One region of the Paenibacillus sp. FSL R5-0636 genome, then DNA from elsewhere that is predicted to be linked to it. Evidence: predicted binding sites of a transcription regulator. Region 1 holds the regulator's gene; each other region holds the start of a gene.

The links. Region 1 encodes LexA, which represses DNA repair genes until DNA is damaged. Its sites were predicted from a motif close to CGAACATATGTTCG; they were not measured.
Region 2: the regulator LexA is predicted to act here: its motif matches at 1,578-1,591, upstream of recA (recombinase RecA).
Region 3: the regulator LexA is predicted to act here: its motif matches at 1,114-1,127, upstream of MKX34_RS24195 (YolD-like family protein).

What each region holds. Positions count from the first base shown of each region.
Region 1 covers NZ_CP150232.1:3,953,535-3,956,797, reverse strand. Annotated here, with positions in the region: gene MKX34_RS18070 (hypothetical protein) at 1-367, opposite strand, end outside; gene MKX34_RS18065 (hypothetical protein) at 587-967, opposite strand; gene MKX34_RS18060 (L,D-transpeptidase) at 1,120-1,458, opposite strand; gene lexA (transcriptional repressor LexA) at 1,636-2,262, opposite strand; gene MKX34_RS18050 (LysM peptidoglycan-binding domain-containing protein) at 2,514-2,927, shown strand; gene MKX34_RS18045 (DUF896 domain-containing protein) at 3,037-3,246, shown strand.
Region 2 covers NZ_CP150232.1:4,221,239-4,224,501, forward strand. Annotated here, with positions in the region: gene MKX34_RS19160 (RecX family transcriptional regulator) at 1-333, opposite strand, end outside; gene recA (recombinase RecA) at 444-1,508, opposite strand; gene MKX34_RS19170 (competence/damage-inducible protein A) at 1,809-3,095, opposite strand; gene pgsA (CDP-diacylglycerol--glycerol-3-phosphate 3-phosphatidyltransferase) at 3,204-3,263, opposite strand, start outside.
Region 3 covers NZ_CP150232.1:5,287,499-5,290,761, reverse strand. Annotated here, with positions in the region: gene MKX34_RS24205 (PH domain-containing protein) at 1-273, opposite strand, end outside; gene MKX34_RS24200 (hypothetical protein) at 391-951, shown strand; gene MKX34_RS24195 (YolD-like family protein) at 1,167-1,502, shown strand; gene MKX34_RS24190 (hypothetical protein) at 1,499-1,663, opposite strand; gene MKX34_RS24185 (M15 family metallopeptidase) at 1,781-2,467, shown strand; gene MKX34_RS24180 (WGxxGxxG-CTERM domain-containing protein) at 2,543-3,019, shown strand; gene MKX34_RS24175 (hypothetical protein) at 3,157-3,263, shown strand, end outside.

The DNA of each region.
Region 1 (3,263 bases):
CTGCACTAGTTGCAGTTGTTTTGCTGTTTTGTTGTCTTTTGGAGACTTTTGAAAGGGTAAGTGCGTTAACCACAATCTCGGATCCCATTACATTATCGAAAGAGTATAGCTTTGCTACTGCTTTTTTGTTGTTCTTCGGATTTCTGGTGCCTATTGCTAATTTTTTATTAGGTTCGTTAAGTGCGATCAAGTGAGATTGATTGGGGGGAATGAATGTTTTGGTGAAAATGATGTTAAAGGATGCAGCCGCATTAACTAGCATAGAAATATCAGATGAAGTGGATAGCGTTTTCAATTTTATAATGGCGGCACTTAGAATTAAAACAACTCCTAAAATAGCAAATAAGTACACTAAGATAATCAGCATATAATCACCTCCCAGTTATCTCATTAGACTCAAATTGTTGCTTATTGAAAGATATGCCTGAATGATCCCCACTAGTATCTTTTAAAAGGGAAATTCGTGGAATTATAGGATCGGCTTCGGAATTAGCCCAAAAAAAGCACCCGGAGAAACCTGCCGATTCTGCAAATGGCGCAAAATTGGGGGTTGCTGCAAGGGTGCTTTTTAAGGTAAGTATGTAACCTATAGAAAATTGAAGGCAGTGATATGATCGGTATAAACAATCAGCTGTTTGTATTCGATCGGAGTCCCATAACTAGCATAAGGTCTTACAGTAACGTCATTGAGGACAACAAAGTTATAGCTGAAATTTTTATCAGGGTGTTCTGCTCCCAAATAAGATATGTATTCGTCTACTATTACATCATCCATCAAAGATTTTAAATCAAATACATCCTCTTTGTTGGAGACGGCTGGAGAGACGATTCCCTGAATGCTGCCAAAAGAGGTGAGCAAATTCACTTTTTTTCCACTAGCTTGTTCATCATTTAAAAGTAAACCGGACAGCTTACCCAGTGCATCGACTTTAAAATCGACGAGGGTTCTAATTTTTGAGTTATTCAAAACTAAACACATCCTTTTCAATTTGCAATCCTGTTAACAATATTCGACATATAATCACCAAACTCCTAGTATGCTAATGAAAAAATACTTACTTATGTAATGACCCCCATTCTGTATATGGTGATTTGGGGGCTGTGACGTCCTCAGCGAATTCAATTCCTTATCGTTACTCGTGTTCCTATAGGGACGATAGCTGCGAGTGTTAACACATCCTCGTTGTACATCCGGATACAGCCGTGGGATACCTCTTTCCCAATGGAGGAAGGATCATTCGTTCCATGAATCCCGTAGTGTGGTTTAGACAGTCCCATCCAAAAGGCACCAAAGGGACCGCCTGGATTGGGTTGTTTGTTAATAATCGTGAATTCTCCCACTGGGGATTGGGTTAACATCTTACCAATACCGACAGGGAAACCTCTAATCACAATATCATTGTCCAGAAGATATAACATTCGTTGGGTCAGATCTACAATAATTCGGTAATTTGGCATTATGCACAACACTCCTTTCTAATTAGGATATGAGCAGAACGCCTAAACGGTTATTCATAGAAAATGCCCATTTTAGCGAACGAGAACAAATGTTCGTTAGTGGTTGAGAAAGCAAAATACACAGAAAAAAGGCTGTTCCGCATTTGCGGAACAGCCTTTTATGGTAGGAGTGCATACTTAGTGGATATCTCGAAACAATCCGATGACTCTTCCGAGAATAGTTACGCGATTAAGGCGAAGAGGCTCATAAGCTGGATTCTCCGGCTGAAGCCGTATATGATCACGTTCCTTGTAAAAGGTCTTAACGGTTGCTTCATCTTCTTCAGTCATGGCTACAACGATATCTCCGTTGTCCGCTGTTTGTTGTTGGCGAACAATTACATAATCACCATTCATAATGCCAGCATCCACCATACTATCACCCATAACTGACAGCATAAATACTTTGTTGTCACCTACATAGTGAGTAGGAAGTGGGAAGTAGTCCTCGATATTCTCTGTAGCAGTGATAGGTACCCCGGCGGTAACTTTACCTACGACAGGAATCCGTGAGATGGTCTGGGCGAATTGGTGAACATTCTCTGAATCCTCTTGGCCTAGTAATTCTATTGCACGTGGCTTCGTTGGATCTCGACGAATAAGTCCCTTCTTCTCAAGCCGGTCCAAATGACCGTGAACTGTGGAGCTGGAAGCAAGGCCAACAGCTTCTCCAATTTCCCGGACGGAAGGTGGATAACCCTTGCTGCGGACTTCGCTTCGTATAAATTCCAGGATCGCCAGCTGGCGACTTGAAATCTTTGACATTGGAATCAACCCCATATAGTAATGTTTGGGAAAATTATAACATAGAACTACCGTTCGCACAAACATAAGTTCTAACTATTATAAATATTAATCTGCTAGAGTTAAAAAATGGTAGACAAATGATAATAAAATGAACCACTTGAGTCTCTCGAAAAAAAGAGAACAATTGTTCTGAAATAGTATTGAACAAAACACATGTTCGTGTTATTATGAATTCGAAAGTAAGAACAAGTGTTTGGAGGATGATAATTATGCTAAAATACAGTACATACCGCAGCATCTACGATAAGGCCCCAGTGGTTGAATCTTTAGGACATAATGACGTTGCCCGTAATTCCGCTAAGGTGAAAGAGATAACGGAACGTTTGCTAGGAGGGATGATTTCGTTGTTCCGTCAGGACTTCTTTATTAAGTTAATATTGATTATCGTGCTAGTATTTTCTGGCCTAACAGTAGTGGGAAATGTATTTGCAGGATCGACGACTATAATGAAGGAAGAGAAGCGGATTGTGGTTGAACGTGGAGATACACTATGGAGTATTGCCCTTAAGAATAAACCGGCTGATATGAAGACAGTTGTTTATATAGAAGGAATTAAACGTTCAAGTGGGATTAAGAGTAGTCAAATTAACGCTGGAGACATACTTACTTTACCTATTTATTAATTTTCTGAGAACATAATAGAATGACCAGTAGAGCTTGCAGGGAGTAGACCTTGACAAGCTCTTTTTCTCATGGCAGAGTTAGAATTAATTTATAGGGGGAGGGAAAGTATTGAATATTGATGAGTTGGTCGCGCGAATTAACGAATTGGCACGCAAACAGAAGAGCGTAGGCCTTAATCAAGAGGAAGTGGCGGAACGCGCCAAGCTTCGTGAAATTTACCTGGGGAATATCCGCAATAACTTCCGAGCACAATTAAATACTATTGAAGTAGTAGATAACGATGAGCATGAACAAGGTAACAAGGGGCTTAAACATTAGCTCGCTGTTCCTTTTCA
Region 2 (3,263 bases), 270 kb from region 1:
TTCCTTCTGGCGTAAACGGCGAGTCATTTCCATAGCGGTGCGTGGTTTACGTTCAAGATAACGGAGGCCTTCCACATAAGCTCGTTGACGCTCATCAGCTACAACAATTTCTTCCAAATCAGCCTTCATAAAAGAATTACCAGTAATCATTCGATATTTAATCATGACGTCCTCGTGCACAGTCATGTTATATGCTCCGAAATGTATGATATAACGGTGGTCAGATTTCTTTTGACGTTCTACTTTAGTGATCTCTAAGAGTTCTCCTTCAGGAAAATCAGATAACACCTGCTCATCTTGTTCTTCTGCTTCAAAATCCAGTTGTATTACCATAGTTGTTTGTCACCTCATAGCAATAGATCAGTTATCGTCTTACTTTCAATACTTGTTAAGAAAAGACACCCTGCAACAATCAATCACAGGGCGTCCTATTGTTTAATATACTATTCGATTTCGAGGAGCAATTTTTCTTCTTCCTCTTGCTCTGCAACAATCTCATCATTATTCGGCGCAGCAACAATAGTGGATAAATTACTTGCTTCACGGATCTTATTCTCAATAATAAGGGCAATATCCTGATGTTCCTTCAAAAACTGCTTAGCATTCTCACGACCTTGGCCGAGACGCTCGCCTTCGTAGGAATACCATGCACCACTCTTATTCACGATATCCATTTCAGTACCGATATCTACAAGACTTCCCTCTTTGGAAATCCCTTCACCATACATGATATCAACATCAGCCTGTTTAAATGGAGGGGCTACTTTATTCTTCACAATCTTGATCTTAGTACGGTTACCAACCACATCGTTCCCCATCTTGATGCTCTCTACGCGACGTACATCTAAACGTACAGAGGAGTAGAATTTCAATGCACGACCACCCGGAGTTGTCTCAGGGTTACCGAACATAACACCGATCTTCTCACGAAGCTGGTTGATAAAGATAGCAATCGTATTCGATTTGCTAATGGCACCAGAAAGCTTACGAAGTGCTTGAGACATCAAGCGAGCTTGCAGTCCGACGTGGGAATCACCCATATCGCCTTCAATTTCAGCCTTAGGTACCAAAGCAGCAACGGAGTCAACGACAATAATGTCAACGGCTCCACTACGAACAAGTGCTTCGGCGATTTCCAGCGCTTGTTCACCCGTATCTGGCTGAGAAAGCAGCAATTCATCGATATTTACGCCCAAGTTACGTGCATATTTCGGATCAAGCGCATGCTCGGCATCGATAAAAGCAGCTTGTCCGCCTTGTCTTTGCACTTCTGCAATAGCATGAAGAGCAACTGTTGTTTTACCTGAAGATTCCGGTCCGTATACTTCAATAATACGTCCCTTTGGAAGTCCGCCTATACCTAATGCAATATCAAGTGCCAAAGATCCGCTAGGTACAACTTCCACTTGCATATGCGTGGATTCTCCCAGTTTCATTACCGAACCTTTACCAAATTGTTTTTCTATTTGACGAAGCGCCATATCAAGCGCTGCACGACGATCTGACAATCAGACCACTTCCTTCACTGTTTATAGTAATATAATAACGTGTTTTTAAGGTCTTGCCAAGCTTTTTTTCGAACATACATTCGTTTTTTTTGTCTTGGGCGTTATTTATCCCTTTTATTGTAAGCCTCCCTCCGGAGATAGAAGTTAATTAAATTCTCCACTTCACCGGACATCAACGACTTATGATCATGAGAAAGCATCGTGATCAAAATCTCTGCAAATATACAAAAAACCGCAGCAAAGAAATCTCAGTGCCACGGTTCTTCCGTATGTGTTTATTATAACTGGGCTAATCTCCCATTACAAGTCTGAACCCTCAAGAGGTGTCTCCACCTTGCGTTCCTCAAGTCTCCGCCAGAGACGATACAGCAAAGCCTTAACTGTTCGTAAGCGGATATTTTCCCGCGTACCTTTAAGATTAAGCTCATAAACCTCTGTCTTACGTCCCCGTTCAGCCAAGCCGATAAATACAAGTCCAACAGGCTTTCGTTCAGAATAACCCGGTCCAGCTACACCTGTAACAGATAAGCCGAAATCGCTGTCTGCAATCATTCTCACTTGGTCAGCCAACACCTCGGCAACTTCTCGGCTTACGGCTCCAGGGGCATTGGGTCCCTCCAAATAAGCACTTGGCACATTCAGCAGCTTTTTCTTTAAGTCATTTGAATAGCAGACGATTCCGCCGGCAAACATCGAAGCACTGCCTGGAATATTTGTTATACTCTCCATCAGCAAACCTCCGGTGCAGCTCTCTGCCGCACTTAAGGTCAGGCCGGCATCCGCCATCCAATCCACTATCAATTGCTCTAGCGGCACATCAATGTTCGCATACAAATGTTCCGGCAAAATCTCCTTGATTTGTTGTTCCAGTATCTCCAGCTTTTTTGTAGCTTCATGCTCAGAAGGGGCCTTTGTCGAAATACGAACAGTTACCTCTCCCTCTTTGGCATACGGAGCAATCGTTGGATCAGTCTGACTGCGAATCAGCTCAATGAGCTTGTCCTCCAGCAGTGATTCTCCGATGCCGGCAAATTTGAGCATTTTTGAATAAAGCGGTGTTTCGTTCGTCAAGGCGTGCTGCTGTAGCCACGGTACTGCTTTATCTACGAACATCGGTTTCATCTCACGAGGTGGACCTGGAAGCACAATATAATATTTCTTCTCATGCTCAAAAGCAATCCCAACCGCAAGACCGATTTCATTCGGCAACGGTGTAGTTCCTTCAATTATAAGTGCCTGTTTGCGGTTATTTTCGGTCATAACGATCTTACGATCATCAAAGAAACGTTGTACATGATCCATCGCCAAACGATCAATATGGAGCGTTCTACCTAGCGATGCAGCCAGTGCGTCTTTAGTCAGATCATCCTCAGTGGGGCCAATTCCGCCTGTAAAGATAATAACGTCGGCCCGACTCTGAGCGATCTCGATGGCTTGCTGCAGGCGGCTGCTGTTATCACCGACAACAGTTTGAAAGTATACATCGATCCCTATGGCAGCTAGCTCTATAGACAAAAACTGGGCATTACTATTCACGATTTGACCGAGCAAAAGCTCTGTCCCTACTGCAATAATCTCCGCTTTCATACCTGGCTTTCGCCTCCTAGTTATAATGTAGGTACACTGCTTTTAGATTTCAAAAAAGGTAATAGGTGCTTCACCTATTACCCTTCCTTGTATGTCCAGCTTACATTCTTACGCATTATGCAGCTGTAGCAGATCCTTATTCTTCACAAAATAATCAATTCCAGAATA
Region 3 (3,263 bases), 1.3 Mb from region 1:
TTCTTCAACATTTTTACCGATAAGTCCGGTCTTTAACATAATGCGCTGACTTGTAATGGTATATGAAGTTGTGTTAAGAGCTATAATTCCTTTAAGTCGATCTGAGATGCCGGCAGGTTTGCCTTTCCAGAGCACAACTTCTTGATTGACATGATTATCTTCTGCTGGTCGATGGGCGGTCACTGGAGCGGTACCGTTAAGGCTGGTTCCACATTCTCCACAAAATTTAGCGCCCTGCTTGTATTCCGCTCCACAGGTGGTGCAATAAGGCATAAATACTCTCCTTTCCTGATCACAATTAAAATAATTATAACATAACAGTCATTTTACATATATTTCATTTGCGCTTTACACAAACCGACATTATCCTGTTAAGTGGAGGGATAAATAATGAAAAAAGCTTTACTAATAGGAATGCTGATGATGACTGTCATCCTTAGCGCCTGCAGCAATAATTCAACTTCATCGGCACCTGCCACGAAGGAAGAAGTGCAGGAGACCGTGCAAAACTTCTACAATGAAATGTCTAAACTTGAAGAGTCGGGAAAATCTTCTTTAGCGGAGTTCAATGAAGCCATTACGGGTTATTCAGCAGGAGAACTCACGGACAAGCAGTTGGAGAAGAAAATTAAGCAATTCCAGAGTACCGCAACTGATTTATCGAATCAAGCCGAGAAAGTAAAAATTTCCTCCAGCTTGCCTGAAGACATTCGTAAGTTGCTTGAAGAGTCTAAAATTTCCTTTGAAAGTGCTTATTCTTTAAAAAAAGAGGCTTCTCAGGGCGCAGATTCCGCAAATGTTACGGCTGAGCAATTTAATGAATTGAATCAAAAGGCTGATATAGCGATGTTGTTCGGTATCTCCAAGCTTAATGAGGCAAGAGAAGCAACTGGACTTATAGATTCCGAAGGTGAAGCTACCTCGGTATCTGGAGATGTTGTTCAAGAATAAATCAAATCAGGCGCTGTGCAGTTTATCTGTCAGCGTCTTTTTGCTGCGAATTTTAGCTTGAATAGATATACATTATTATACATCTTCTAGATAAAATAGAGATTCCGAAAAAGGTATCTTTTTCCTGATTATTGATTAATATGCGAAGATGCGGATATAATACAAACATACGTTCGTGTTCAGAGGAATAGATATATAATTAAGGAGGGGTTACCATGGGCAAAAAGCTGGAGAAAAACGGGCTGTGGGAAAGCAGCCGCATGATGCTGCCGGAGCATAAGATAAGAATTATAAGAGATGAACGGGAAACGCTGCGCCGCATCAAGCCTATTCTGGATGAGCAGAAGCTGGAGGAGATCGAATGTACACTGGCGTTGTCGTTGCGGAGTCATGTACGAGTGACAGTTGTTCTTTTTGACCCTTTTGAAAATACGATGTTAAGTGGTTTTGTGACTTCCATTCACACCCACTCGCGTGAGTTTAAGCTGCAGTGGGCGGAGGAATGGAAGTGGATCGATGTGGATGATATTGTCGAGGTCTACATCGTTTAATGCTGAGAACCGCTGCCTTCGCTTTTCTCATAAGCGATTAAGGTAACTGTAGGGTTACCGGTCAGATGTGCAATGGAAGCTTCAGCATTCCGAATAATTTCCAGTGCTTCTTCCTGTTCACTAAGGGCTGCCACTTTATAGCTATCGCTATGGATATCCATATGTCTCCCACCTTTCGTTAAATATTTTGTCCTTTTTTGTGGAAATCATCCTAAGGGGGACAGGGGTACAGGCAAATAGGGCAAAGGGATCATTGAATATACCAAAGGGGTGATTCTATGCTGACTTTGGAGCAATTGAGGGAAAAATCCGCGGCGCGTCTGGTCGGGCTTCATCCTGTCTTGGCGGCAGGTGCGAATGTTTTGATTCAGCAAAGCCATGCGAGAGGAGTCCCTATCGTTATTACTCAGGGTCTACGGACCATTGCTGAGCAAAATGCTTTGTATGCGCAGGGTAGAAGCAAACCGGGGCCGATAGTTACCAACGCTAAAGGCGGTACCAGCTATCATAATTATGGTCTTGCGTTTGATTTTGCGCTTTTGCTGCCGAATGGCACTAGCCTTTCTTGGGATATCAATCGTGATGGTGATAAAGATAAGACTGCGGATTGGCAAGAGGTTGTACAGGAGGCTAAACGGCTTGGTTTAGAATGGGGCGGAGACTGGACTTCTTTTAAAGACTATTCACATCTGCAGATGACTTTCGGTTTAAGTATAGATCAACTTCGGGCAGGTAAACGTCCAACGACGGACCAAGCCAAAGAGGCTTTAAAAAAGATTACCGGAGGGGATGATCAGGTGAACAAAGACGTTACAGTGACCATTAACCTAAACGGCCGTAAGCTTACCGATGGCGTTCTCGATACCGGAATGACCTATGTGCCCATACGTGCGCTGGCTGAGGCACTTGGAGCAAAGGTTACTTATGATGCTGTGACCAAGACAGTTAATGTAGTAAAAGAGTAAAACCATCATGCATAGATAGTGCCGTCCAAGGGGAAATTATCAGTGATAACTAACCTTAAAGGGAGGCATAACACTGTGAACAAGCTGATAACAAGCCTTGCATGCGGTACTGTATTATCAATGAGTCTAATGGGAGCTAGCTATGCATCAAATGCCGTGGGATCAGCAGCGTTGGGCGGTATCCCAGCCGCGAATACCGGGATGGATGGTACTGCGGAACACACTCGGATGATGAACACGGAAGGCAGTCTAATGAACGGCACTACCGGAACGCTGAATCAGCATGAGAGCATTATGAAAGATAAGATCCGCATCGATGATAATTACAGACCTAACAACTACAACACCAATAACTACAATGACACCCGGAACAACTACAGAACCAACAGCACTGTCAACCCGGCAACCAACACCACACAGACCGGCAAATACCGTGCAACTAGTACAACAACGAATGCTGCAACTAACAAAGGATCTAACTGGGGCTGGCTCGGTCTGCTTGGACTTTTGGGTCTTGCCGGAATGAGAAGCAGAAGTGACGAGCGCAGATAATCCACGTCAATAATAACCCGTGTCGGTTCTGGCTGAACGGGTTATTTTTATTGTGAATAATTTTTTTTCGAAAAAGGATTGCGCGTTATCGATATTCATGATATTATATTTCTTGTCGCGTTATATGTGAACAACGTATGAAGCTTCAACACATAATATGCCGGGGTGGCGGAACAGGCAGACGCACAGGACTTAAAAGAAAACGTGTGTTCTCGTTTGTTAATCCGCATAGCATTACGGTGTC